Regions from separate parts of the Paenibacillus sp. FSL F4-0236 genome, predicted to be linked through region 1. Evidence: predicted binding sites of a transcription regulator. Region 1 holds the regulator's gene; the other holds the start of a gene.

Region 1 (19,253 bases):
GATAAGGCACATCCGGACGAGTATCACTGTCCTTGCCACGGTGCGCGTTATACCAAACTCGGCAAAAATCTCGAAGTAGCTCCAAAACCGCTTGATCAGTATAAAACGAAATTTGATAACGGGTGGGTTCTTTTGGGTGATATTGTGCCTAATACAGTAGCTAGTGAGGAGGCGTAGGTTCTAATGTTTAAAAATGTCTATAACTGGATTGACGAACGTTTGGATGTTACGCCAATTTGGAGAGACGTGGCCGACCACGAGGTTCCTGAGCATGTTAACCCGGCCCATCACTTCTCTGCGTTTGTGTATTGTTTTGGCGGACTGACCTTTTTTATTACAGTGATTCAGATCTTATCGGGTATGTTCTTAACGATGTATTATGTTCCAGATATTATCAATGCTTATGCAAGTGTTGAGTATTTACAATCTAGTGTTGCCTTTGGACAAATTGTTCGCGGAATGCATCACTGGGGTGCCAGTCTTGTCATTGTTATGATGTTCCTTCATACGATGCGCGTCTTCTTTACAGGCTCTTATAAAGCTCCGCGTGAGATGAACTGGGTAGTTGGAATGCTCATCTTCTTCGTAATGTTGGGGCTTGGTTTAACGGGTTACTTATTGCCTTGGGATAATAAAGCTTACTTCGCGACTAAAGTAACACTCGAAATTGCTAACTCTGTTCCAGTGATGGGACCCGTATTGAAAGAACTTATGCAAGGCGGTACGATTGTTGGTGCAGAAACGTTGACTCGGTTCTTCGCACTTCATGTATTCTTCCTCCCAGCGGTGCTTCTTAGTCTGCTCGTAGGACACTTTATTATGATCCGCAGACAAGGGATTTCTGGACCGTTGTAAGTTAATCTGAGAGAGGAGGAATACGGATGGCACATGGAAACAATTCTAAGGAAAAGGTTGTATATGTCGGTGATACCAGAGTTCGTAAAGGCAATGGATTTATCACACCTCCAGACTATTCAGCCTATCCTGGTAAATCGGAAGCCTTTATCCCTAACTTTCTACTGAAAGAATGGATGGTTGGCGTCGTTGTACTTGTAGGAATATTAGTGCTTACTATTTCAGAGCCAGCGCCGCTAGGGTTTCCAGCGAATGCGAGTGCTACGGTTATCCCAATTCCTGACTGGTATTTCTTGTTTCTCTATCAGTATTTGAAGCTTCCTTATGCTTCAGGTGATTATATCGTTCTGGGTACATTAGGTGTAACCGGTGTAGCTTTTGGTTCACTTCTTTTAGCACCATTTCTTGACACGGGCAGAGAACGTCGCTTCTATCGTAGACCGATCGCTTCATCTTTGATGTTCTTATCGCTAGCGGCGATTGTGTACTTAACAAATACCGCTTGGACGGAATACAAACATGAAATGGCTGAAACTGGTCAAATTCCTGAAGATGTTCAACGGGAAGAGAAGGCGGCAGAGAATAGGGCGAAGGGGCTTCCAACCTCGAGTGCGGTTAAGGCAAAGGAAGTAGCGATTGTAGATAAGGATGATCCGGCTATGGGGCTGTTTAAGCAAGCTACTTGCATCTCTTGTCATGCGGCGGATTTGAAAGGGGCAGGCGGGCCTTCACTTCGCGGCGTTGGGGACACCCATGATAAAGAAGCAATCCTTACTATTATAAAAGAGGGTCAAGGACAGATGCCGAAGATGTATGATATTGCTCTGGAAGCGGGGCTTTCGGATCAAGACATTGATGCCTTGGCAGACTGGCTTGCCAAACAAAAAAGCGAACAGTAAAATAAAAATAACGCAAAACCTGATCGAAACTGCGGTCAGGTTTTTGTATGTCTAAATGTAAAGTTTCCACTACTTGGGAGGTTAATGATCTGTATGTCCGTTCTTGATAAACTGTTTAAGCACCGAGGAATCATTTGGTTGTTATTTATTGTGAATCTTCTCGGTACCATTTATGGCTACATATGGTATGGCAATCAATTGGAGTTCACGGCGGCTAACTTTCCGCTTTGGTTGCTCCCGTTTGTTCCAGATAGTCCAACCGCGAGCTTGTTCTTTACCTTGGCGCTGTTGCTAATGCTCTTTCCTCCAAAAAGCTATACGGGAAACAATGTAAGGGAGCTTATTGAGGCGTTAGCAGTTGTGACGTCTGTGAAGTATGGGATTTGGGCAGTAAGTATGATCTTTGCTGGAGGTTATCAAGGAGATATTCTGGTTTGGAAAGACTGGATGCTGGTGATCTCTCATTTGGGGATGGCGGTAGAAGCTTTGATCTATGCACGATTCTTTTCTTTCCGCAAAATGATTCCGCTAGCGCTGTTCTGGACCCTTGCTAACGATATGCTGGACTATTCCTATGGAATATACCCATGGTTACCTTCTGTACTGAATGATGATGTCACACAGGTGCAATATTTCACGATGGCGCTTACGGTGTTTAGTGTAATTGTTGCTTGGTTGTTTAGTAGTAGACAAAGACCAGTAGACTCTATCTATCAGTTTAAGAACAGGTTCTAGTAAGCAGTTCTAACCCTTGTCCGCCTGCCATACATTTAGAATTATAAGAAGTATAAGTTTTATACTATACTTTATCCTTATAATTTTACGAGAAACGAATATCGTCTAATAAAGACGACAACGTCGTTTCTTCTTAGGTAGGAGGGGGATGTCTCATGCTCCGAGGGAGATATTATGTGTTGGTTATTCTAGTGTTTTGCTGGTTACTGACCAGCATGAATGTTGAAAAAGCTTCAGCAGCGCAAGGGAATGCTGGTGAAGGTTCTGGCAAGGTTTCGAAGCAAAGCGCCGACGTTAGTTCGGGCAACGGTTTGACAGTGATGAGCGGAAAGACTGGAGCACAGCAGCTAGAACAAGCCGCTGAGGCATTGTATGGGTATGTCTTGGAAGGGGATGTGATGAAGGTCCGACAAGAGACCGAAGAGATCTCTAGGATCATAGTGTCCTCTTCTTTTGAAGGAATGACCTCTGTAGAGGGCATTAATGCGTTGTCAGGGGTCATTATGGACCTGAAGGCTGCTGTGGCAAGTGCAAAAGTATCTCAGCAGCAATTGGAGGCTACAGCTACCAGGTTACGATTAGCTGCCAACAGTCTGAATCAACCCGGACAACCCATTTGGCTTCAGTATTATAAGCTAATTCGCGAGGATTTAAATGCGATGGAGCAAAGTGGTGCTACAAATGATCTGACGGGATGGAAAACTGCTGTAGAGAGGCTACAGGGTAGGTATGAAAATATCCGGCCAGCGGTGATCGTCTCTCGGAAACCTGAAGTTGTAAATGCATTTGATTCTTGGCTCTCATATGCCGCAGGCATTCCTTCTTCCTCACAAAAAATCGAACGGGCCCGTTTGCTTGAAATTGTGTCTTATGGTCAAGATACTGTGCGGGTAATGTTCGGAAAAGAGAAGGATGAGCCGGCTTTGTCAGTACCCCTGGCCTCACAAGAATTTGGGATTTGGGGAGGACTAGCCGCAGGGTTTATTATCGCTGTATTAGCTTATGCGGGTTATCGTAAGTACCGTGGAGAGAATCAGAACTTCAAACCAATTTAGTGGAATGGTTATATAAATAAGTAAAAGGAGCGGGGAAGAGTCCCCCGCTCCTTTTTTAACGAATCAAAACTTATATATTTGGGGCCCCCGCAAAGTACCTGAGTATGTATCGAAGCAAGGCCCCACTTTGTGGGGATATTTTATGTTTCTCTGAATCCCTCGCCTTGTACGTCGTGCACATCGCTAATAATTACGAACGCGTGCGGATCAATCGATTTGACCAGTAAACTAAGACGGCGAATTTCCTGCCTTGAAACTACACAGTACACCATATGTTTGGCTTGCTTAGAATACGCACCGATTGCAGGGATGAGTGTTACACCTCGTTCTAGTTCAGCAGTTATTAGATCAGCAATTTGGGGTGCCTCATCACTAATGATTGTAAATGCTTTGGCGGCATAAGCGCCTTCCTGGATAAAATCGATGACACGGGATGCTATGAACACTGCAACGAGTGTGTATAGAATTTTTTCTTTGGGAATATAGAAGATGGAAGAGCCGATAATGAAAATGTCGATGGCCAGAATAATCTGCCCCATACTCCAGCCGAAATTCCGTCCCAGAATTCTTGCCACAATGTCTACGCCACCTGTAGTGCCACCAAAACGGAACACAATCCCAAGCCCGGTTCCAAGTGTTACCCCTGCGTATAGTGCAGCAAGAATAAAGTCATGTTCGGTACTGAAAGGGACAATCCATCCAGCAGAGATCAATCTTTCGAAGATCCACAAGAAAAGGGACAAAGATCCGATTCCTACCCCTGTGTATACAATTTGGCGGCCACCTAGGACTTTCCAACCGAGCAGAAACAATGGGAGATTGATTAGCAGTGTTGTTAAAAAGATTGGAATGTCAAAGGCATAATTAAGCAGCAGTGTGATTCCCGTTACGCCGCCTTCCATTAGTTGACTGGGAATGATGAAATACAGTAGTCCGAATGCATATACTGCGGTTCCGAGCATGATAGGGGCAACTGTTTTGCTGATTGAAATTACCTTGTTTGAATTCATGGAATCCCTCGTTAGGCCTTGTTTAGGCAGTTTTTCTTTTCCTATAATAAGTATACCTTTTCTTGCGGGTGTTAAAATATTCAAAAAAGATTTGTCTTCAAAACGTCTTTACGATAACATAGGGGCAAACAGAAGGCAAGATATACAGAGGGGGCAAAGATACATTTTATGGACAAAAGTCTTGGTGACATTCAGCGTGAAGTAGACGCTTATATATCGCAATTTAAAGAAGGGTACTTCAGTCCGCTATCTATGTTAGCCCGCATGTCCGAGGAAGTCGGAGAGTTGGCGCGGGAAGTCAATCATGAATTCGGTGAGAAGCCGAAGAAGTCTGATGAAGCAGAGAATTCTATAGAGCTTGAACTTGGAGATATTTTGTTTATTACTGTTTGTTTTGCAAATTCTCTTGGGATTGATCTGACTGAAGCACATAATAAGGTCATGCATAAGTTTAATACCCGAGACGCTGGTCGTTGGACACCAAAAGACACCGATTAGGCCTCTATAACATATGCTGTACCAAACGAACGGGATTTAGCCGTGAGGATGGTGAGGATATGGATCAAAGGGATTATGTAAGAGAAGCCTATCGCTCTATATTGCGTAGTGACTTTGCAGAAGCTATTGTTTGCTTTGAAGCCGCGATTGCAGCAAGTCCGGCTGATGCTGAAGTCAGATATCGTTGTTCCATAACGTATGCCCGCAGTGGTATGCTAGATAAAGCTTTAGTTCATGCTCAGGCGGCTATGAAGTTAGATGGCAGCAAACCTGAGTATAGTCTACATCTACAGCATCTTCAAGCTATGATGCATGTACAGGAAGCTAAGCGGTTGATAGAAGATGAAGATAACAAAACTCGTAACCCGTATCATCCGATTACGCTACTCAAAGAGGCCATCACCCTTGATCCATTATATGGGGATGCTTATGTATGGCTTGCCATCGCACATAGTCGGGTGAATGAACATATGCAGGCTATGGCCGCCTTGAAAGAAGTGATTTCTTTACATCCGGATGATTCTGGCTTGCGAGAATTAATGGTAGACCTTCAGAAATCCATACAATCGTATATGCAGTAACTATATAACTAGTGAAAGCGAGGATGAAAAGATATGAGCAACAAGATCAGAGTTATCGTATCCGGAGCAGGCGGGAGAATGGGTAAAGAGGTTGTTAAACTTGTGCTGCAGGACGAAGAGTTGGAGCTAGCGGCTGCGGTAGATCGTTCAACGATGGATATCGATGCAGGCCGTTTAGTAGGTCTCGAAGACTCAGGAGTTATTGTAACTTCAGATCTTGAGGCTGCCCTCGCGGGAAGCAACGGAGATGTTGTGGTCGATTTCACTACACCACAATCCGCGTATATGAATACAGTGCTAGCCATTAAATATGGAGTGCGTCCGGTTATCGGTACAACCGGATTCACACCGGAGCAAATTGTGGAACTGGACAAGCAGTGTCAAGACCAAGGGATAGGTGGACTTATTGCTCCAAACTTCTCTATAGGGGCTATTCTGTTGATGAGATTTGCGGCTCAAGCTTCAAAATACTTTCCGCATCTGGAGATTATCGAGTATCATGGTGACCAAAAACTGGATGCTCCATCCGGGACTGCAGTCAAAACAGCAGAGATGATTTCAGAAGTACGGGAAGAGCTTCGTCAAGGAAACCCTAAAGAAGAAGAAACGATTGAGGGTGCACGTGGGGGTTACTATAATGGATTCCGGATACATAGTGTCCGTCTTCCTGGTGTGTTTGCCCAAGAAGAAGTGATTTTTGGTGGGTTCGGACAATCCTTAAAGATCCGGCATGATTCATATGAGCGAGCAGGCTATATGCCAGGCGTTAAGATGGGTATTCAAAAGGTTATGGGATATACTGGCTTGATCTATGGATTTGAGCACTTTATAGAATAGACAGGGGAGAACACCATGTTAAAGATCGCATTTATTGCACATGATCGTAAAAAAGATGAAATCGTAAATTTTGTATTAGCCTATGAGCATGTATTTGTAGGTCATGAACTATTTTCTACGGGGACTACTGGCCAACGGATCATGGATGTGACTAGCTTGAAGATTCATCGCTATATGTCAGGACCATTGGGTGGAGATCAGCAAATTGGGGCAATGGTAGCCCAAGATGAATTGGATCTTATTATTTTCTTGCGCGACCCATTAATGGCACAGCCACATGAACCAGATATTACAGCTTTACTTCGTCTATGTGACGTATATGGTATCCCTGTAGCAACGAATATCGCAACAGCTGAGGTGCTTGTGAAGGCGATTGATCGCGGTGACTTTGCTTGGCGTGAACTCGTCCATAAATACAAACCAGGTGTTGATGAATGAAGCTGGACATTCTTGTATTTGGGGCTCATGCGGATGATGCGGAGATCGGAATGGCAGGTACGATTGCGAAGCATACCGCTGCAGGACTAAAAGTAGGTCTGTGCGATTTAACAGCTGCGGAAATGTCCTCGAACGGTACTGTAGAGCTACGCAAGGAAGAGGCACAGCAAGCTGCTGATCTGCTTGGCGTGTCTGTGCGGACGAATTTGGGTTTATCTGACAGAGGGCTGTTTATAACAGAAGAGCATGTGGCCGCTGTGACAGCCGAAATTCGCCGGTTTGCTCCTACGATTGTTTTTGCTCCTTATTGGGAAGATCGTCATCCGGATCATATTGCGTGCAGTAAGCTAGTAGAAGAGGCTGTTTTTAATGCTAAACTACGTAAATATATGCCGGACAAGCCGGCAGTTCCGGCTCCACAGCTGTTTTTTTATTTTATAAATGATTTAGGACGTACGGATCTTATTGTAGATGTTACTAAACAATATGGGCTGAAGGAGCAGGCGTTGTCCTGCTATCGCTCCCAGTTCACCAAGCCGCTCGGTGCCGATGCTGTATCCACACCGCTAACGGAAGGTTATATTGAACGTGTTCGTTCCAGAGACATGTTGCTTGGACAGCGGAGACTTATTCCCTATGCGGAAGGATTTGCAACAAAAGTTCCCTATGCAGTAGATCTGTTTACTGCAGGGGATCAAACTATATAAGGTATAGAAGGGGACGGAATATGGATCGTTTGAAAATAGGCATCACTTGTTATCCGTCTCTTGGCGGCTCAGGCGTAGTAGCGACTGAATTAGGAAAACTCTTGGCCGAGAAGGGACATGAAGTTCATTTTATTACACACAGCATTCCGTTTCGGTTAGGGAAATTCCAGAAAAATATATTTTACCATGAGGTAGAGGTTAATGATTATTATGTATTCAAATATCCTCCTTATGATTTAGCACTTGCTACGAAGATGGCTCAGGTTGCCAAAATGCAGAATTTAGATCTGTTTCATGTTCATTACGCCGTTCCGCATGCTGTTTGTGCTTTCCTTGCTAAGCAGATGCTTGGTAATGATATAAAAGTTGTAACGACTTTGCATGGCACTGATATTACGGTACTTGGACAGGATGAATCGCTAAAAGATCTAATCCGTCTTGGAATTAATGAAAGTGATGCCGTAACAGCCGTATCGAAGGATCTCATTAGAGAAACACGAGAAGTGCTGGATATTACGCGCGAGATCGACCTCACTTATAACTTCGTTGATCATCGTGTCTATTATCCACGGGATGTATCGAATCTGCGAGAAGATTTTGCTTCTCCTGAGGAGAAGATCTTGATGCACATCAGTAACTTCCGCCCAGTTAAAAGGGTAAGCGATGTTGTCGATATCTTTGCTAAAGTGAATCGTGAAATCCCTTCACGTCTGCTGCTTGTTGGCGAAGGGCCGGATCTTCCTAAGATTCAAGCTAAGATCAGTGAAATGGGTCTGGATGATAAAGTCCGCTTCTTAGGAAGACAGGATGAGATTGCTCAAGTTATTTCGTTGGCTGATCTTCTTCTGTTACCTTCTGAGAAGGAAAGCTTTGGTCTGGTCGCCCTGGAAGCGATGGCCTGTGGTGTTCCGACTATAGGTTCGCAAACCGGAGGCATTCCGGAGCTCATAGAACATGGCAAGACAGGATTCATTGCTCCAATTGGTGATACAGAAACTATGGCGAAATATGCAATCAAACTCCTATCGGATGATCGCATGGTGGAGCAGTTCAGACAAGCTTGTCTGGAAACGGCCTGCAAAGATTTCTGTAAGGATTCGATTACAAGTCAGTATGAGGATATATATTACCGTGTGCTCGGGCGCAAGGTACCTAGACTGGATACAGTCAGGGGGTAAGGAGTTCGTAATGAAATGGAAAATGGCGCCATCTGCTATGGCTCTTGCGGCGGAAAATGTAATTTCTGAGCTAACGCAAAACGGCCATGAGGCTTTTTGGGTTGGAGGCTGCATTCGCGATGAGCTATTGGGTAGGCCAGTGCATGATATGGATATTACAACTTCAGCAGTGCCGGAGGAAGTGATAGCCATCTTCGCACGCAGTATTCCGACAGGGCTAGCACATGGGACGGTCACTGTGCTTCAGGATGGGCATGGATTTGAGGTGACGACATACCGAACTGAAAGCGGATATGTCGATCATCGTCGTCCGGACCATGTTGAATTTGTTAGTGATGTGAAGGAAGATCTTCGTCGTCGTGATTTTACGATTAACGCGATATGCTGCGGGCTGGGTGGAGATTTGATTGATCCCTTCGGAGGCGAGAAGGATCTAGCTCTCCGTGTGATCCGCTGTGTGGGTGATGCAGAGGAACGGTTCGATGAGGATGCGCTTCGCATGCTTCGCTGCGTTCGTTTCGCATCGGTGTTAGATTTCTCCATCGCTAAGAATACGTGGAGGGGGCTCCTGCGTCAGCGAGATAAGCTGGCGCATATTGCTGTGGAGCGTGTCCGCGCGGAGCTGGACCGCATCGTAGAGGGGCCGCATCCTCGGCGCGGCCTTGCTATGCTAGCGCGCTGTGAGCTGCTCGCGCGCGGCAAAGCCCCGTTCCCCTGGACCGGAACCGATCTGGCGGCTGCTGCCGCCTTAACGGCCGGGATAGGGGAACTGAGAGCGCCCACCTGCGGTGGGCGCTTCTCCTCCATGCCCTGAAGCAGTCGGCCCAGGAGGCCGATGAGCTGCTGCGGGCATGGACGTTCTCTGGGACGACGCGTACCAGCGTCGTCCAGGTGCTGCGGGTCCGCGAAGCTTGGACCGCTGCCCTGGAGGCTGTGCCGCCAGGGGAACCGGGCGGCACGGATCTACTGCGGCGGCGCTGGATCGCCGCCGTGCTGACCTTCGGCGTGGAAGCCGCCGGAGGGTGGCTCTCGCTGCTGGCGATCCTGCCAGCAGCTGCCCTTCCCGCTGTGAACTCGCCAGCGGACACGGAAATCTCGCCCGCTGTCACTACGGCGCCTGCAAGAGAGTGGATCGCACAAATGCCATTGAAGAGTCTCTCGGAGCTTGCTGTTACAGGCAATGAGTTGGCGGAAGCGCTTGAGAAACGTCCAGGACCTTGGCTTGGCAATATGCTGAGTGCACTTCTGCAGGCGACTGCTTCGGGAGATCTTCTTAACAATAAACAAGAATTGCTGCTTGAAGCAAAAAGGATGGATGGACATGAGCTATGAAAAAACGCTGTCGCTAAACGGGTTGAAGCAGGAAGCTTCTGATTCGAATTGGCTAGACAGAGTTCAGCTCCTGGAGTCTGTCGTATCTACTCAGGAGGAAGCCAAACGATTGGCGGAAAACGGTGCGCCAGAAGGAACAACCGTAATCGCTGAAGAACAGACCGGTGCTAGAGGGCGAATGGGTAGAAAATGGTTTTCTCCTCGTGGCAAAGGCATTTGGATGAGTATTGTATTGCGTCCGAAGTTACCTTTGTTACAGACTCCTCAGTTAACACTGCTTGCTGGGGTTGCAGTCTGTAAGGCAATTCGCCGTGTAACCGGAGTAGACGCCGGGATTAAATGGCCAAATGATTTGCTTGCGGGCGGTAGAAAGATATGTGGAATTTTGCTCGAGTCTTCGCTAAGAGAAGGAGAGCTTCATTATTGCATCGCCGGGATTGGAATTTCTGCGAACTTGACTGAAGACGATTATCCTGATCATCTGAAGGAAGTAGCGACTTCTCTTCGGATTCAGCGGGGCGGTGTCCCTATTGACCGTTCGGAGCTGGTAAGAGCTGTATTGAATGAGTTAGAGCTGCATTTCAATCTTTACATGGAACAAGGTTTTAAACCTATCAAAGAGCTGTGGGAGTCGATGTCAGTTACTTTGGGTCGCCAAATCGCTCTGAATAGCCCTCAGGGACGCTCTGAAAGCGTTGTGGTAGGTTTGGATGAGTTAGGTGGACTAATCCTTAAAAACAGCGCAGGAGAGATTTCTAGCGTATGCTCAGGTGAAATCGAGCTTTTATAAATCTTTTTTATATGACAGGGTGTCATCCCCTGTCATATTTTTTTCGTGTATTTCCGAGTCCTTTTTGTTATACTATGGGGCAGAGGCGGTATCGTTTTGCGAACTGTACTCTTGATCTGATGAACTTATAATGGTTTTATTATTGGAATCACCTTCATAACTGCGTTAGACGGTTACGTTGGATTCTGCTCTGAGCCGTAAGGACCGAGACAGAAGGGACGATCGCGAGTGACTCTTTTTTGCCCTTCGGACCTTTTTAGCAAATCGTTGCTAAAAGGTTTTTTTGTTGCGATTTTTACGGGGATGTAATTTCAAAAAGGAGGACGAAGAGAGAAATGGCAAACAAACAAGCACTTAATATTGTGAAAATGAAAAAAATGAAAGCAGATGGTGAGCGGTTAAGCATGCTGACTGCTTATGATTACCCATCGGCTCTACTTGCTGAAGAAGCCGGTATCGATCTTATTCTGGTGGGTGACTCCCTGGGAAATGTGGTACTTGGATATGATACAACTTTACCGGTTACGATTGACGATATGGTCTACCACACTCGTTCGGTAACTCGGGGCGCACAAAAAACATTCATTGTGGCAGATATGCCATTTATGACCTACCACGGAAGTATAGATGAAACCTTGCGGGGTGTGCGCAGACTGATGCAGGAAGGGCGGGCTCATGCCGTCAAAATGGAAGGCGGTCTCGAAATTTGTGAGACAGTTACTGCGGTTGTAGCTGCGGGAGTTCCTGTGCTGGGGCATATTGGACTTACACCACAATCGGTAAATATGATTGGTGGCTACCGCATTCAAGGTAAGGACGCCAAAGATGCAAAACGTCTGATGGATGAAGCTAAGGCCCTTGAAGCAGCAGGTGCTTTTGCAGTGGTACTGGAGCTGGTGACAGAAGAAGTAGCACAAGCAATTTCTGAGGCACTGAGCATTCCGACCATTGGGATTGGTGCAGGTCGTTATTGTGATGGACAGGTATTGGTTTTCCATGATTTGTTGCGTTATGCCTCACCCTACCGTGAGAAACGTTTTGTCAAAACCTACGCGGATGTGGGTAGCCTGATTCGTGAGGGTATCAGCCAATATGTGCAAGAAGTGAAGGATCGCTCGTACCCAGATGAAGGTCATGTTTTTAAAGCAGATGAAACCGTTCTGGAATCTTTATACGGCGGTGCCGGAAAGGATGGGGAATAAGATGAGAGTCGTCAGAAGCATTAAGCAACTGCGCGAAGCTTTGGAATATATGAGACAAGGTGGGCATACCCCGATTGGGTTTGTTCCAACCATGGGATACCTGCATGAAGGACATGCCAGTCTGCTTCGGCGGGCAGGAGAAATGAGCAACACGGTCGTTATGAGCATATTTGTGAACCCGCTGCAGTTCGGACCGAATGAGGATTATGATTCCTATCCGCGCGATGAAGAGCGTGATTTGGAGCTTGCGGAACGCGAAGGTGTCGATATTGTATTTATCCCCAGTGTGGAAGAAATGTATCCGCAGCCTACCCGGACTACTGTCTCGGTATCAGAGCTCACCACTCGACTTTGTGGGGCTTCGCGTCCAGGACATTTTAATGGCGTAACAACAGTTGTTAATAAGCTATTCAATATCGTGCAGCCAGATTATGCTTTCTTCGGGCTAAAGGATGCTCAGCAAGTAGCTGTGCTCCGCAGAATGGTATCTGATTTGAATATGAATGTTGAAATTGTACCTTGCCCTATCGTTCGTGAAGGAGATGGACTTGCACTTAGCTCGCGTAACGTATTCTTATCTCCAGAGGAACGTTCTCAAGCACTGGTGTTATCTCGTTCCTTGCGTGAAGCACGTCAGTCCATTGAAGAAGGAAAAGTAACAACCGTTGATGAAGTGCGGGAATTGTTGACCTCGGTTATTTCCAGCTCTCCTTTGGCGGTCATTGATTATGCGGAAATACTGACTTTCCCTAATCTGGAAGGCTTAGAGAACGAAGTTTTATTAAAGGATGTAAATGGGGAAATTATTATAGCGCTTGCCGTGAAGTTTGGCAGAACGCGATTAATTGACAATAATGTATTTATTCCAAAGGAGGTTGCCGCTCTTGTTTAGACATATGATGAAATCCAAAATTCACCGCGCGACGGTGACAGAAGCGAACTTGAATTATGTGGGAAGTATCACCATTGATGAGAACTTAATGGAAGCGGCAGATATTCTTGAGAATGAAAAAGTGCAGATCGTGGACAACAATAATGGTTCACGGTTAGAAACTTATGTTATTCCAGGGCCTCGCGGCAGTGGTGTGATCTGCCTAAATGGTGCAGCTGCACGTCTTGTTCAACCGGGAGATACAGTAATTATTATTTCGTATGCGATGCTGTCTTCGGAAGAACTGGAGTCGCATAAGCCAACGGTGGTATTCGTGGATGAGAACAACAGACCAGTGAAGCTGGCTGATCATGAATTGCATGCTACAATCGCTTAAATTATGGACTTACGCCATGTAATGAATGGCAGGGATGAAAGACCCCGTTCTCGCAGAAAATGAAGTCAGGCAAGCTGAACTGATTTCATCTTCAGTAAGGGGGGATAGCCCATGTTTCAACATTTGTTTGCTGAAATGAACAAGGTGCTTCAGGAGATCGTTACAGATTACCCTACAGCGGAGGGTGCCCGCCGGAATGAGCTTTTATGCAATTATAATATGCTGCATCGACTTAGTGATAAAGTGATGGATGAATGGCTGGCCTTTGCAGAGAAGCTAAGTCACTTTCGTGAAAGTGTAGATTTTACGACTGTGGTTGAAGAGGAAGTGCCAGAGCAGGAAGCACCCGAGCTGTGCATGGATACTTTTGTTAGAGGTCAAGGGTATTATAAGCTGCTGATGTATGGGAAATGTATTGAACAGTTTAAGGAAGTTATTGTGCAATATCCGGATAGCTTGGCTGCTCGATTATATTTAGCCATCTCTTACCTGCAGGAAGGGGAGGGGGAAGCTGCTTGGAGCCATCTGAACCATATGCTCGGTTTGATACGGGAAACCAAGCTGAAGGCAATGGTTTATAACGCTTTAGGTTGCATCAGGGCCTCTCAAGAACGTTTCAATGAAGCGCAGGAGCTGTTTGCCCTTTCTTTGCAACTTGACCCGGCACTTCCTGAACCAACCGTTAATTTGGAGGTTTGCCGCCGCCGAGGAGGTAAGCTTCATTTCGGAAATCAGCTTGTTTCATTATTGTAAATTATTACGTTTACGGTTTATTATTCCGCGTTTTCATTCAAGCGATGCATCCCCTGAACCAGTGGTGTGCATCGCCTTTTTTCGCAACTTCTGTTATGCTGATTAAGAGTCTCAATTGAAAGGGAATAGAATTATAATGAAATTTGCCGTGCTTGATTTTGAAACAACGGGAACCCAATCCGTGGGTGAAATTATCCAGGTTGGCCTTGCAATTATAGAAGAAGACCGGTCCATCTCCCGGGTATATGGTTCCTACGTCAAGCCCAGAACGCCGATACCTCCTTTTATAACTGGTCTAACGGGGATTACCGACGATGATGTAAAGGATGCACCTGAGCTGGATGAGATGATGATGGAGCTTGTCCCACTCTTGGATGATGTTGTGCTTGTAGGGCATAATGTCGCATTCGACTTCCATTTTTTGCAAAATGCCTTAGACCGATGTGGGTATTTACCATTTCAAGGGCGGATTTTAGATACGATTGATTTTCTGAAAATCTGCTTTCCTTCCCTCACATCCTATCAACTAGGATCAGTTAGTGCACATTTTGGAGTGACGCACGATCGTCCGCATCAGGCAGACAGTGATGCACTCGCAACTGCTCTTGTATTGCTGAAATGTCTGGAGGAGCTCTACGATTTGCCTCTGCTGACGATTCAGAGACTCTGTGAGCTGTTTAGGGAAGAGGATAGTGATCTGGGTTGGTATTTTGATGGTCTGCTGCGTGAACGGGAAGCGGAGACGCTTCAGCCCGAAGGTGATCTGACTTTCTATCGTCAATTAGCGCTTGCTGTAGGAGACTGGAACGAATTAGCTCCACCTCGAGACGAGCATGCTGAGAATCCACTACACAATTTATCTTTTACAGATTATATGGATGAAGTAACGAAACGACTTAAAGAAACTTTGCCACAGTATGAAAGCCGAGAAGCTCAGGATATTATGATCAATGAGGTGATGACGGCACTTGCCGAAGATAAGCATCTATTGATCGAAGCAGGGACAGGAACCGGTAAATCCCTTGGTTATTTATTGCCTGCCATATACCAAAGCGTACGCACTAATGAAAAAGTCATGGTCAGCACTCATACTATTAATCTGCAGGATCAATTGCGTGAGCGTGATATTCCTTTGTTAACGCAGGTAGTTCCTTTTCCATTTAAAGCTGCAATTTTTAAGGGCAGAGGGCATTATTTGTGTCTTCGTAAGTTCGAACATAAAATTAATAAAAAAGACTTTATAAGTCCGAGGGAAGATGCGCTTACTGCGGCTCAGATGATCGTTTGGCTGACACAAAGTGAATCAGGAGATGACGAAGAGCTCAATCTAAGTGGACGTGGCGGAGATTTTTGGGAGACGGTAGCAAGCGATACCGATTCTTGTCTGGGTCGCTCGTGTCCTTGGTTCCGTAAGTGTTATTATCATCGGGCTAAGCATGAAGCTGGTATTGCAGACGTGGTCATTACGAACCACTCTAAGCTTTTCGCAGATGTTAAGGCTGGGCATCAACTACTTCCGGCTTATGAACATCTTGTAATAGATGAGGCCCATCATCTGGAGGACGTGGCTGGCAAGCATTTAGGCATGCATATGAAGCATTTCACGGTGGCACATACACTATCGCGTCTTTATAAGGATAGTCGAAATGGCCAACTTCCTACACTTCGCCAAATGCTTCAGTCATCAGGCAGTGAGGAAGCTTCTGAATGGAGCGGAGTGATCGATAGAATCTATCCGGACCTTCTTACCGTAAAAGAAACCTGGGATCTGCTTAGTGATAAACTATTCAGCCTCTTGCCGGAACGCAGCGATGCAGCGGCGGGAGAAGCCGGCCAGTTAGTCATGCGGCTACTTCCTACCCGTAAACCGAAAGATTGGGATGAATTGGTTGCTTTAGAGAATACTATGAATCTGACATTAAGCGAAATTATCCGTAAAGGTGATAAAATGCTTAATGAGATGCGAGATCAAGAAGGTCAATCTTCCTCAGATAGCCTAGTTACCGATATTAGCGGCTTATTTAAGGATTTAGCTTCTATACGTGAGCAAGTACGGTTTTTTATGGGATTAAATGATGAGAATGTAGTATATTGGCTGGAGGCGAATGGAAATTATCGCAGTAAATCGCTACAGCTGTATGCCGTTCCTGTTGATGTTAGTACTCAGCTTAAGGAGCTGTTTTTCGACAAGAAAAAAAGTATCGTACTAACTTCGGCGACACTCTCTGTGGATAAATCATTCCAGTTTATGATTGATAATCTCGGACTTAATGAAGCTGCGGAAGAGGGGCGTCTGATGACATCACTCCTGCCTTCTCCCTTTAAGTATCGGGAGCAGGCGCTGTTAGTTATTCCGCGGGATTTCCCAAGTGTGAAGGGGAGTGTAGGCGATGCCCGATTTGTCGATACACTCGTACAGTCACTAGCAGAAGCAGCTATTACAACACGTGGGCGGATGCTTGTCCTGTTTACTTCTTACAAGATGCTACGCCAGGTTTACGATCCTCTGAAAGAGGCTCTAGCCTCACAAGAGATCACGGTGTTAGGTCAAGGCGTGGAGGGGGGCAGCCGTAGCAAGCTGATCCGCCGTTTTCAGGACAGTGCAGCTTCTGTACTGTTAGGAACAAGCAGCTTTTGGGAAGGTGTAGATATTCCAGGTGAAGCATTAACATGCTTGGCCATCGTGAGACTCCCATTTCAACCGCCAAACCACCCCCTAGCGGAAGCGAAGTCTGAGTTATTACAAGCCCAGAAAAAGAATCCGTTCATGAAGTTGTCTGTTCCTCAGGCGGTTATTCGCTTCAAGCAAGGATTTGGGAGGCTGGTACGGACAGCGCAAGATCGGGGTATTGTTATTGTGTATGACACAAGGGTGATCGAATCTCACTATGGGAAGTATTTCCTCTATTCGTTGCCTGGCCCGAAAATGGAGCATATGCTTACGGATCAAATGGTTCCTCGTATAGCGGAGTGGTTGGAAGACGGAGGCGTTTCTTGAAAAGAACGTCATCGATCTTATTAATCACTCTACAAGGAAGGGCGGTATAAGAATACCGCTCTTCCTTGAGACGAGGTGCAGATATTTCGATAGGATTTGAACAGAATATCACTTAAATTAGGAGGTAAATTATGAAATCGGATAAAATATCAGAAGCCGTTGTTCGCAGACTTCCTGTGTACTTGCGTTTCTTGAATGATCTCCAGAAACGTGAAATATTAACCGTTTCCTCACAAGAACTAGGACAAAAACTTGATTTGAATCCTGCTCAAATTCGTAAAGATTTAGCTTATTTTGGAGACTTTGGTAGAAAAGGTATCGGGTATGACGTAACTTATCTTATTGAAAAAATCCGTCATATTCTGAAGCTGGATCAACAATTGAATGTGGCTTTAGTAGGTGCCGGTAACCTTGGACATGCATTATCTAATTACAATGCTTATCTGAAAGATACTATGAAGATTACCGCTATATTTGACTCCTATGCACCTAAGGTAGGGCGGAAAATCAACTCTCTTACCGTTCAACCGATGGAGGAGCTTGGTCAGACGGTTCGTGAGCAAGGTATTCGAATTGGGATCATTACTGTGCCTGATTCAGAAGCGCAGAATGTAGCAGATATTCTCATTGAGTCTGGCATTGAGGCGATTTTGAATTTTGCACCAGTGATTCTAAAAACACCATCGAATATCCGGGTTCATGCTGCCGATTTTACAACGGATTTGCAAAGCCTTGCTTATTATTTGAAAGACGGAAAGGAAGAAAGCGGAAATGAAGAGCAGTAAAACGATTATTAAGGGCGGGCGTTTTCTTATTCCGGGAACGGATGAGCCGGTTCTGAATGGATATATGACTATTGAAGATGATTTGATCACTTACATAGGAAAAGAAGAGCCTTTAATGGAAGATGATGTGCAAGTTGTTGATGGCAGTCGTCTGCTGTTTATGCCAGGTCTGGTAAACACACATGGCCATGCGGCAATGTCATTGCTTCGTGGTTATGGAGATGATTTAGCACTTCAGGTGTGGCTTCAAGAGAAGATGTGGCCGATGGAAGCGAAATTCACTGGAGAAGATGTATACTGGGGAACCTCCTTGTCGGTACTGGAAATGCTAAAAGGTGGTACTACAACCTTCTTGGATATGTATGATCATATGGATCGAGTAGCAGAGGTAGTCGAATTATCAGGCATTCGTTCTGTACTGATGAGAGGCGTAATCGGATTATGCCCAGAGGAAGTACAAAATCACAAGCTTGCGGAAGCGATTTCTTTTGCACGAAATTGGCATGGTAAGGCTGATGGTAGAATTACGACGATGATCTCGCCACACGCCCCATATACTTGCCCACCGGACTTCTTTGTTAAGTTTGTTCAAGCGGCACATGATTTGGATTTACCGATGCATACCCATATGTCCGAGACCAAACGCGAAGTGGAGCAGAATGTGGTGGATTACGGACTTCGGCCAGTAGCGCATTTAGAGAAGCTTGGAATGTTCACACGTCCGTCTATTGTTGCACATGGCGTTCATTTGAATGATGAAGAGATCGAGATACTGGCTCGTCATGATGTAGGCGTGTCTCATAACCCAGGAAGTAATCTGAAACTGGCTAGTGGAGTGGCTCGGGTTACGGATCTTCTAAAGGCTGGTGTGAAGGTATCACTGGGTACAGATGGTGCGGCAAGCAATAATAACCTGGATATGTTTGAAGAGATGCGTCTTGCAGCCCTCATCCATAAAGGTGTAAGTGGTGATCCGACGGCTGTTCCAGCTCCGGAAGCGCTGCGTATAGCTACAGAGTATGGCGCAAAGTCTATCTTTTTAAATGATGTGGGTAGACTCGCTGTTGGCATGAAAGCGGACTTTATCGCGATTGATATAGACCAGCCGCATTTGCTACCACACACAGATCTGTTGTCTCATGCTGTATACTCTGCCAGTGCCAAGGATGTTGAGCATGTATGGGTGAATGGTAAACAGGTTGTAAAACACGGAGAATGTGTAACGCTAGATGAGGAAGCAATCCGTCGTAAGGCACAAGAATCATTTGATGGACTGCTTAAACGGTAGTCTAAGATCATAACGAATAACTGAAAGGCTGTGACTTTCTGCGA
Region 2 (4,100 bases), 260 kb from region 1:
ACTTACAGGATTCATCATCTTTACCCAGTGCCTTAGGTACGATAGAGAACGTATTGGAGATACCATCTTGTGCATCGGAGTAAGGCAGTTTGGCAACAGAGTTCAGTGAAGCCAGAGCACCTTTCTTGTCGCGTCCGTGCATTGGGTTAGCACCTGGTGCGAATGGTTCGCCTTTTTTACGTCCGTCAGGTGTTGTACCTGTCTTCTTACCGTACACTACATTCGAAGTAATGGTCAATACCGATTGAGTCGGTACAGCATCACGATATGTTTTGTGTTTACGGATCATAGACATGAAGGTTTCAACCAATTCTACTGCGATGTTGTCTACAGCATCGTCATTGTTACCGTAGCAAGGGAATTCGCCTTCAGTTTCGAAGTCAATTGCAATACCTTGTTCGTTACGGATTGGTTTAACCTTCGCGTATTTAATCGCACTCAGTGAGTCTGCTGCAACGGACAGACCAGCGATACCGCAAGCCATTGTACGCAGAATGTCGCGATCATGCAGTGCCATTTCGATACGTTCGTAAGAATATTTGTCATGCATATAGTGAATGATGTTCAAAGTGTTAACATAAGTCTTAGCCAACCACTCCATCATCGGTTTGAAGCGTTTCATTACTTCGTCATAATCCAGATATTCAGAAGTGATAGCTGGGAATTCCGGTCCAACTTGTGCTCCGGATTTTTCGTCTTTACCACCATTAATAGCATACAGCAAAGCTTTTGCAAGGTTGGCACGAGCGCCGAAGAACTGCATTTGTTTACCGATACGCATTGGAGATACGCAGCATGCAATCGCATAATCTTCACCCCAGTATGGACGCATTAGATCGTCATTTTCATACTGAATTGCACTAGTTTCGATAGAAACCTTAGCACAATATTTTTTGAAGCCTTCAGGCAATCTTTCGGACCAAAGTACAGTTAAGTTTGGTTCCGGAGCTGGACCCAAGTTGTACAGGGTGTTCAGGAAACGGAAGCTGTTCTTGGTAACACGAGTGGTTCCATCTTCAGCCATACCACCGATGGATTCAGTTACCCAAGTAGGGTCTCCAGAGAACAGGTCATTATAGTCAGGTGTACGCAAGAATTTTACGATACGCAGTTTCATTACGAAATGATCGACAATTTCTTGGACTTGTTCTTCAGTCAAAGTACCTTCTTCAATATCGCGTTCTGCATAGATGTCTAGGAAGGAAGAAACACGTCCCAGGGACATCGCTGCACCATTTTGTTCTTTAACTGCTGCCAGATATCCAAAGTATACCCATTGAGTAGCTTCTTTGAAGTTCATCGCTGGTTTGGAAATATCCATGCCGTGAGCAGCTGCCATTTCTTTCAATTCGCCCAGTGCACGAATTTGCTCGGACAGTTCTTCACGTAAACGAATTACTTCTTCTGTCATGGAATCAACTTCAAGCTCAGCTAGTTGTTGCTTTTTGTCTTTAATCAAGAAATCAATACCGTACAGAGCTATGCGGCGGTAGTCGCCGATAATACGTCCACGGCCGTAAGCATCAGGAAGACCTGTGATAACGCCGGATTTACGCACTGCTCTCATGTCTGGTGTATATGCATCAAATACGCCTTGGTTATGCGTTTTGCGAATGTTCGTGAACATGTCAACGATGTTTTGTGGAAGCTCGAAGCCATAAGCCTTCGTAGCATCAACCATCATCTTGATCCCGCCGAATGGCTGGATGGAACGTCTGAAAGGAGCGTCAGTCTGCACGCCTACAATTTGTTCCTTGTCCTTGTCAATGTAGCCTGGAGCATGTGAAGTGATTGTGGAGACAGTATCTAGGGAAACATCCCATACGCCGCCTCTTTCTCTTTCTTCCTTGCTCAGTTGGGAAATAATCTTCCACAGTTCAGTTGTGTTACTAGTAGGACCTACGAGGAACTCTTCGTTACCTTCATAAGGCTTAATGTTACTAGCGATAAAGTTGTTAACGTCAACTTTCTTGGACCATTTACCTTTTGTAAAACTTCTCCAACCGGATTTCACTTCATTTACTTCTTTTTCAATCACCGACATGCTAAATCCCTCCATCTATATTTATTATATTTGTAGAGATCGCGGGCTTGAAGGTTGATCCCGTGTCTCGTGATCCCCAAAAAGATGTGGTTGTTCCAAATTTCACAATCAACATTTCATATGTGGGACCGTTGTTTATATAAACATTCTAGTTTATTTTCTATAAAAACACTGTGACAAATATCACCTTTCGAGTGATATTTGTCACCTTTATCTAAGTCCACAACTATCCTATTCTCTATTTAACCATTTATTAATTATCAAATCTTCCGTAGAACGCATTACGGTATACATCAGCAAGCTCAGAAACCAGTGGCAGCTTAGGATTGGCAGTTGTACATTGATCTTCAAAAGCACGGTCAGCCAAGTAATCTACGCGGGATTCGAAGTCCTTAGGATCAAAGCCCAGTTGTTGGAACGATTCTTCGATGCCCAATTTTTTATTCATATCGCGAATAGCATTGATCAGGCTAGTTACACCTTCTTCAGTTGTGCGAGCTGGCAATCCCAGAATACGGGCAATTTCAGCATAACGCTCATCAGCTACGAAGTGCGAATATTTAGGGAACGAAGCGAACTTCGTAGGTTTTTTAGCATTGTAGCGGATAACGTGTGGCATAAGGATCGCGTTAGTACGACCGTGAGCAGTGTGGTACTGTCCGCCCCATTTATGTGCCAAACTGTGGTTAATACCCAAGAATGCATTGGCAAAGGCCATACCAGCAAGTGTTGATGCGTTATGCATTTTCTCACGTGCTACTCTGTCGCCTTCCAGCGCCGATTTTTCAAGGTATTGGAATACCAGTTGGATGGCTTTAATAGCTAGACCATCAGTGTAGTCACTCGCCATAACTGATACATAAGCTTCGATAGCATGTGTCAATACGTCCATACCTGTATCAGCAACAGCAGTTTTTGGCAAGCTGTATACGAACTCTGGATCAATGATAGCTACATCTGGAGTTAACTCGTAGTCAGCCAAAGGATATTTAGTGTGCTGTTCAGTTGTTTTATCGGTAATAACTGCGAAAGATGTTACTTCCGAACCTGTACCCGAAGTAGTTGGAATAGCTACAAATTTAGCTTTGTTACCAAGTTTAGGGAATTTGTATACCCGTTTACGGATATCCATGAATTTTTGTTTCAGACCATTAAAGTCTGCGTCTGGATGTTCATAGAATAACCACATTCCTTTTGCAGCATCCATTGGGGAACCGCCGCCAAGTGCGATAATGCAGTCCGGTTGGAATCTGTTCATCATTGCAGTACCTTTTTCAACTGTAGTTGTCGATGGATCTGGTTCAACTTCAGAGAACACTTCGATAGCTACAGGGGTTTGACGTTGACGCAGGTAATGTTCAACTCTTTCAACATATCCAAGCTTAACCATCATTGGGTCAGTGATAATTGCGACACGTGTGATATCAGGCATTTTGGTCAGGTACTGAGTAGCGCCTTTTTCGAAATAGATCTTGTCAGGTACTTTAAACCATTGCATATTCACGGTACGACGATTCACCCTTTTCACGTTGATCAAATTGATTGCTGTAACGTTTTGCGACACGGAGTTACGTCCATAAGATCCGCAGCCCAGAGTCAACGAAGGGATATTAGTGTTGTAGATATCGCCGATCGCACCATGTGTGGAAGGCGAGTTAACGAGAATACGTCCTGTTTGCAGACGGTTAGAGAACTTCATGATTACTTCTTCATTGTTGGAGTGGATAGCCGAGCTATGTCCCATACCACCAAATTCAACAATTTGAGCTGCGCGTTCGATACCTTGATCTGCATTCTTAACTTTGTAGCAAGCAAGAACCGGGCTTAATTTTTCAGCGGAAAGTGGATATTTAGTGCCTACACCTTCAAGTTCTGCTACCAGAATCTTTGTGCCGGCAGGGACTTGAATGCCACACATTTCAGCAATCTTCACTGCGGATTGACCTACGATTGCTGGGTTAACCGCACATTTATCTACGTTCATTGCTCCACTAGTCAGTTTGGCAGCTTCTTCTTTATTCACAAAGTAGCAGCCATTAGCAATCATCTTTTTCTT

What was found. The regulator Rex, encoded in region 1, represses fermentation and respiration genes when NADH is low (regulators of the CRP and FNR family bind a similar motif). The targets are predictions, from matches to a motif close to TTGTGAAATATTTCACAA.
Region 2: a site for Rex is predicted at 2,135-2,152, ahead of pflB (formate C-acetyltransferase). Genes of this name have one in related genera too.

What each region holds. Positions count from the first base shown of each region.
Region 1 is NZ_JBBOBK010000001.1:1,263,174-1,282,426, forward strand. It holds gene NSQ29_RS05745 (QcrA and Rieske domain-containing protein) at 1-177, shown strand, start outside; gene qcrB (menaquinol-cytochrome c reductase cytochrome b subunit) at 184-855, shown strand; gene NSQ29_RS05755 (c-type cytochrome) at 882-1,754, shown strand; gene NSQ29_RS05760 (DUF1405 domain-containing protein) at 1,848-2,489, shown strand; gene NSQ29_RS05765 (sporulation protein YpjB) at 2,645-3,544, shown strand; gene NSQ29_RS05770 (YitT family protein) at 3,685-4,554, opposite strand; gene NSQ29_RS05775 (nucleotide pyrophosphohydrolase) at 4,723-5,052, shown strand; gene NSQ29_RS05780 (tetratricopeptide repeat protein) at 5,112-5,633, shown strand; gene dapB (4-hydroxy-tetrahydrodipicolinate reductase) at 5,667-6,470, shown strand; gene NSQ29_RS05790 (methylglyoxal synthase) at 6,486-6,908, shown strand; gene bshB1 (bacillithiol biosynthesis deacetylase BshB1) at 6,905-7,615, shown strand; gene bshA (N-acetyl-alpha-D-glucosaminyl L-malate synthase BshA) at 7,636-8,793, shown strand; gene NSQ29_RS05805 (CCA tRNA nucleotidyltransferase) at 8,804-9,607, shown strand; gene NSQ29_RS05810 (hypothetical protein) at 9,685-10,125, shown strand; gene NSQ29_RS05815 (biotin--[acetyl-CoA-carboxylase] ligase) at 10,115-10,915, shown strand; gene panB (3-methyl-2-oxobutanoate hydroxymethyltransferase) at 11,251-12,117, shown strand; gene panC (pantoate--beta-alanine ligase) at 12,119-13,009, shown strand; gene panD (aspartate 1-decarboxylase) at 13,002-13,385, shown strand; gene NSQ29_RS05835 (tetratricopeptide repeat protein) at 13,497-14,138, shown strand; gene dinG (ATP-dependent DNA helicase DinG) at 14,275-17,136, shown strand; gene NSQ29_RS05845 (redox-sensing transcriptional repressor Rex) at 17,268-17,921, shown strand; gene NSQ29_RS05850 (amidohydrolase) at 17,908-19,209, shown strand.
Region 2 is NZ_JBBOBK010000001.1:1,008,150-1,012,249, reverse strand. It holds gene pflB (formate C-acetyltransferase) at 1-2,044, opposite strand, end outside; gene adhE (bifunctional acetaldehyde-CoA/alcohol dehydrogenase) at 2,298-4,100, opposite strand, start outside.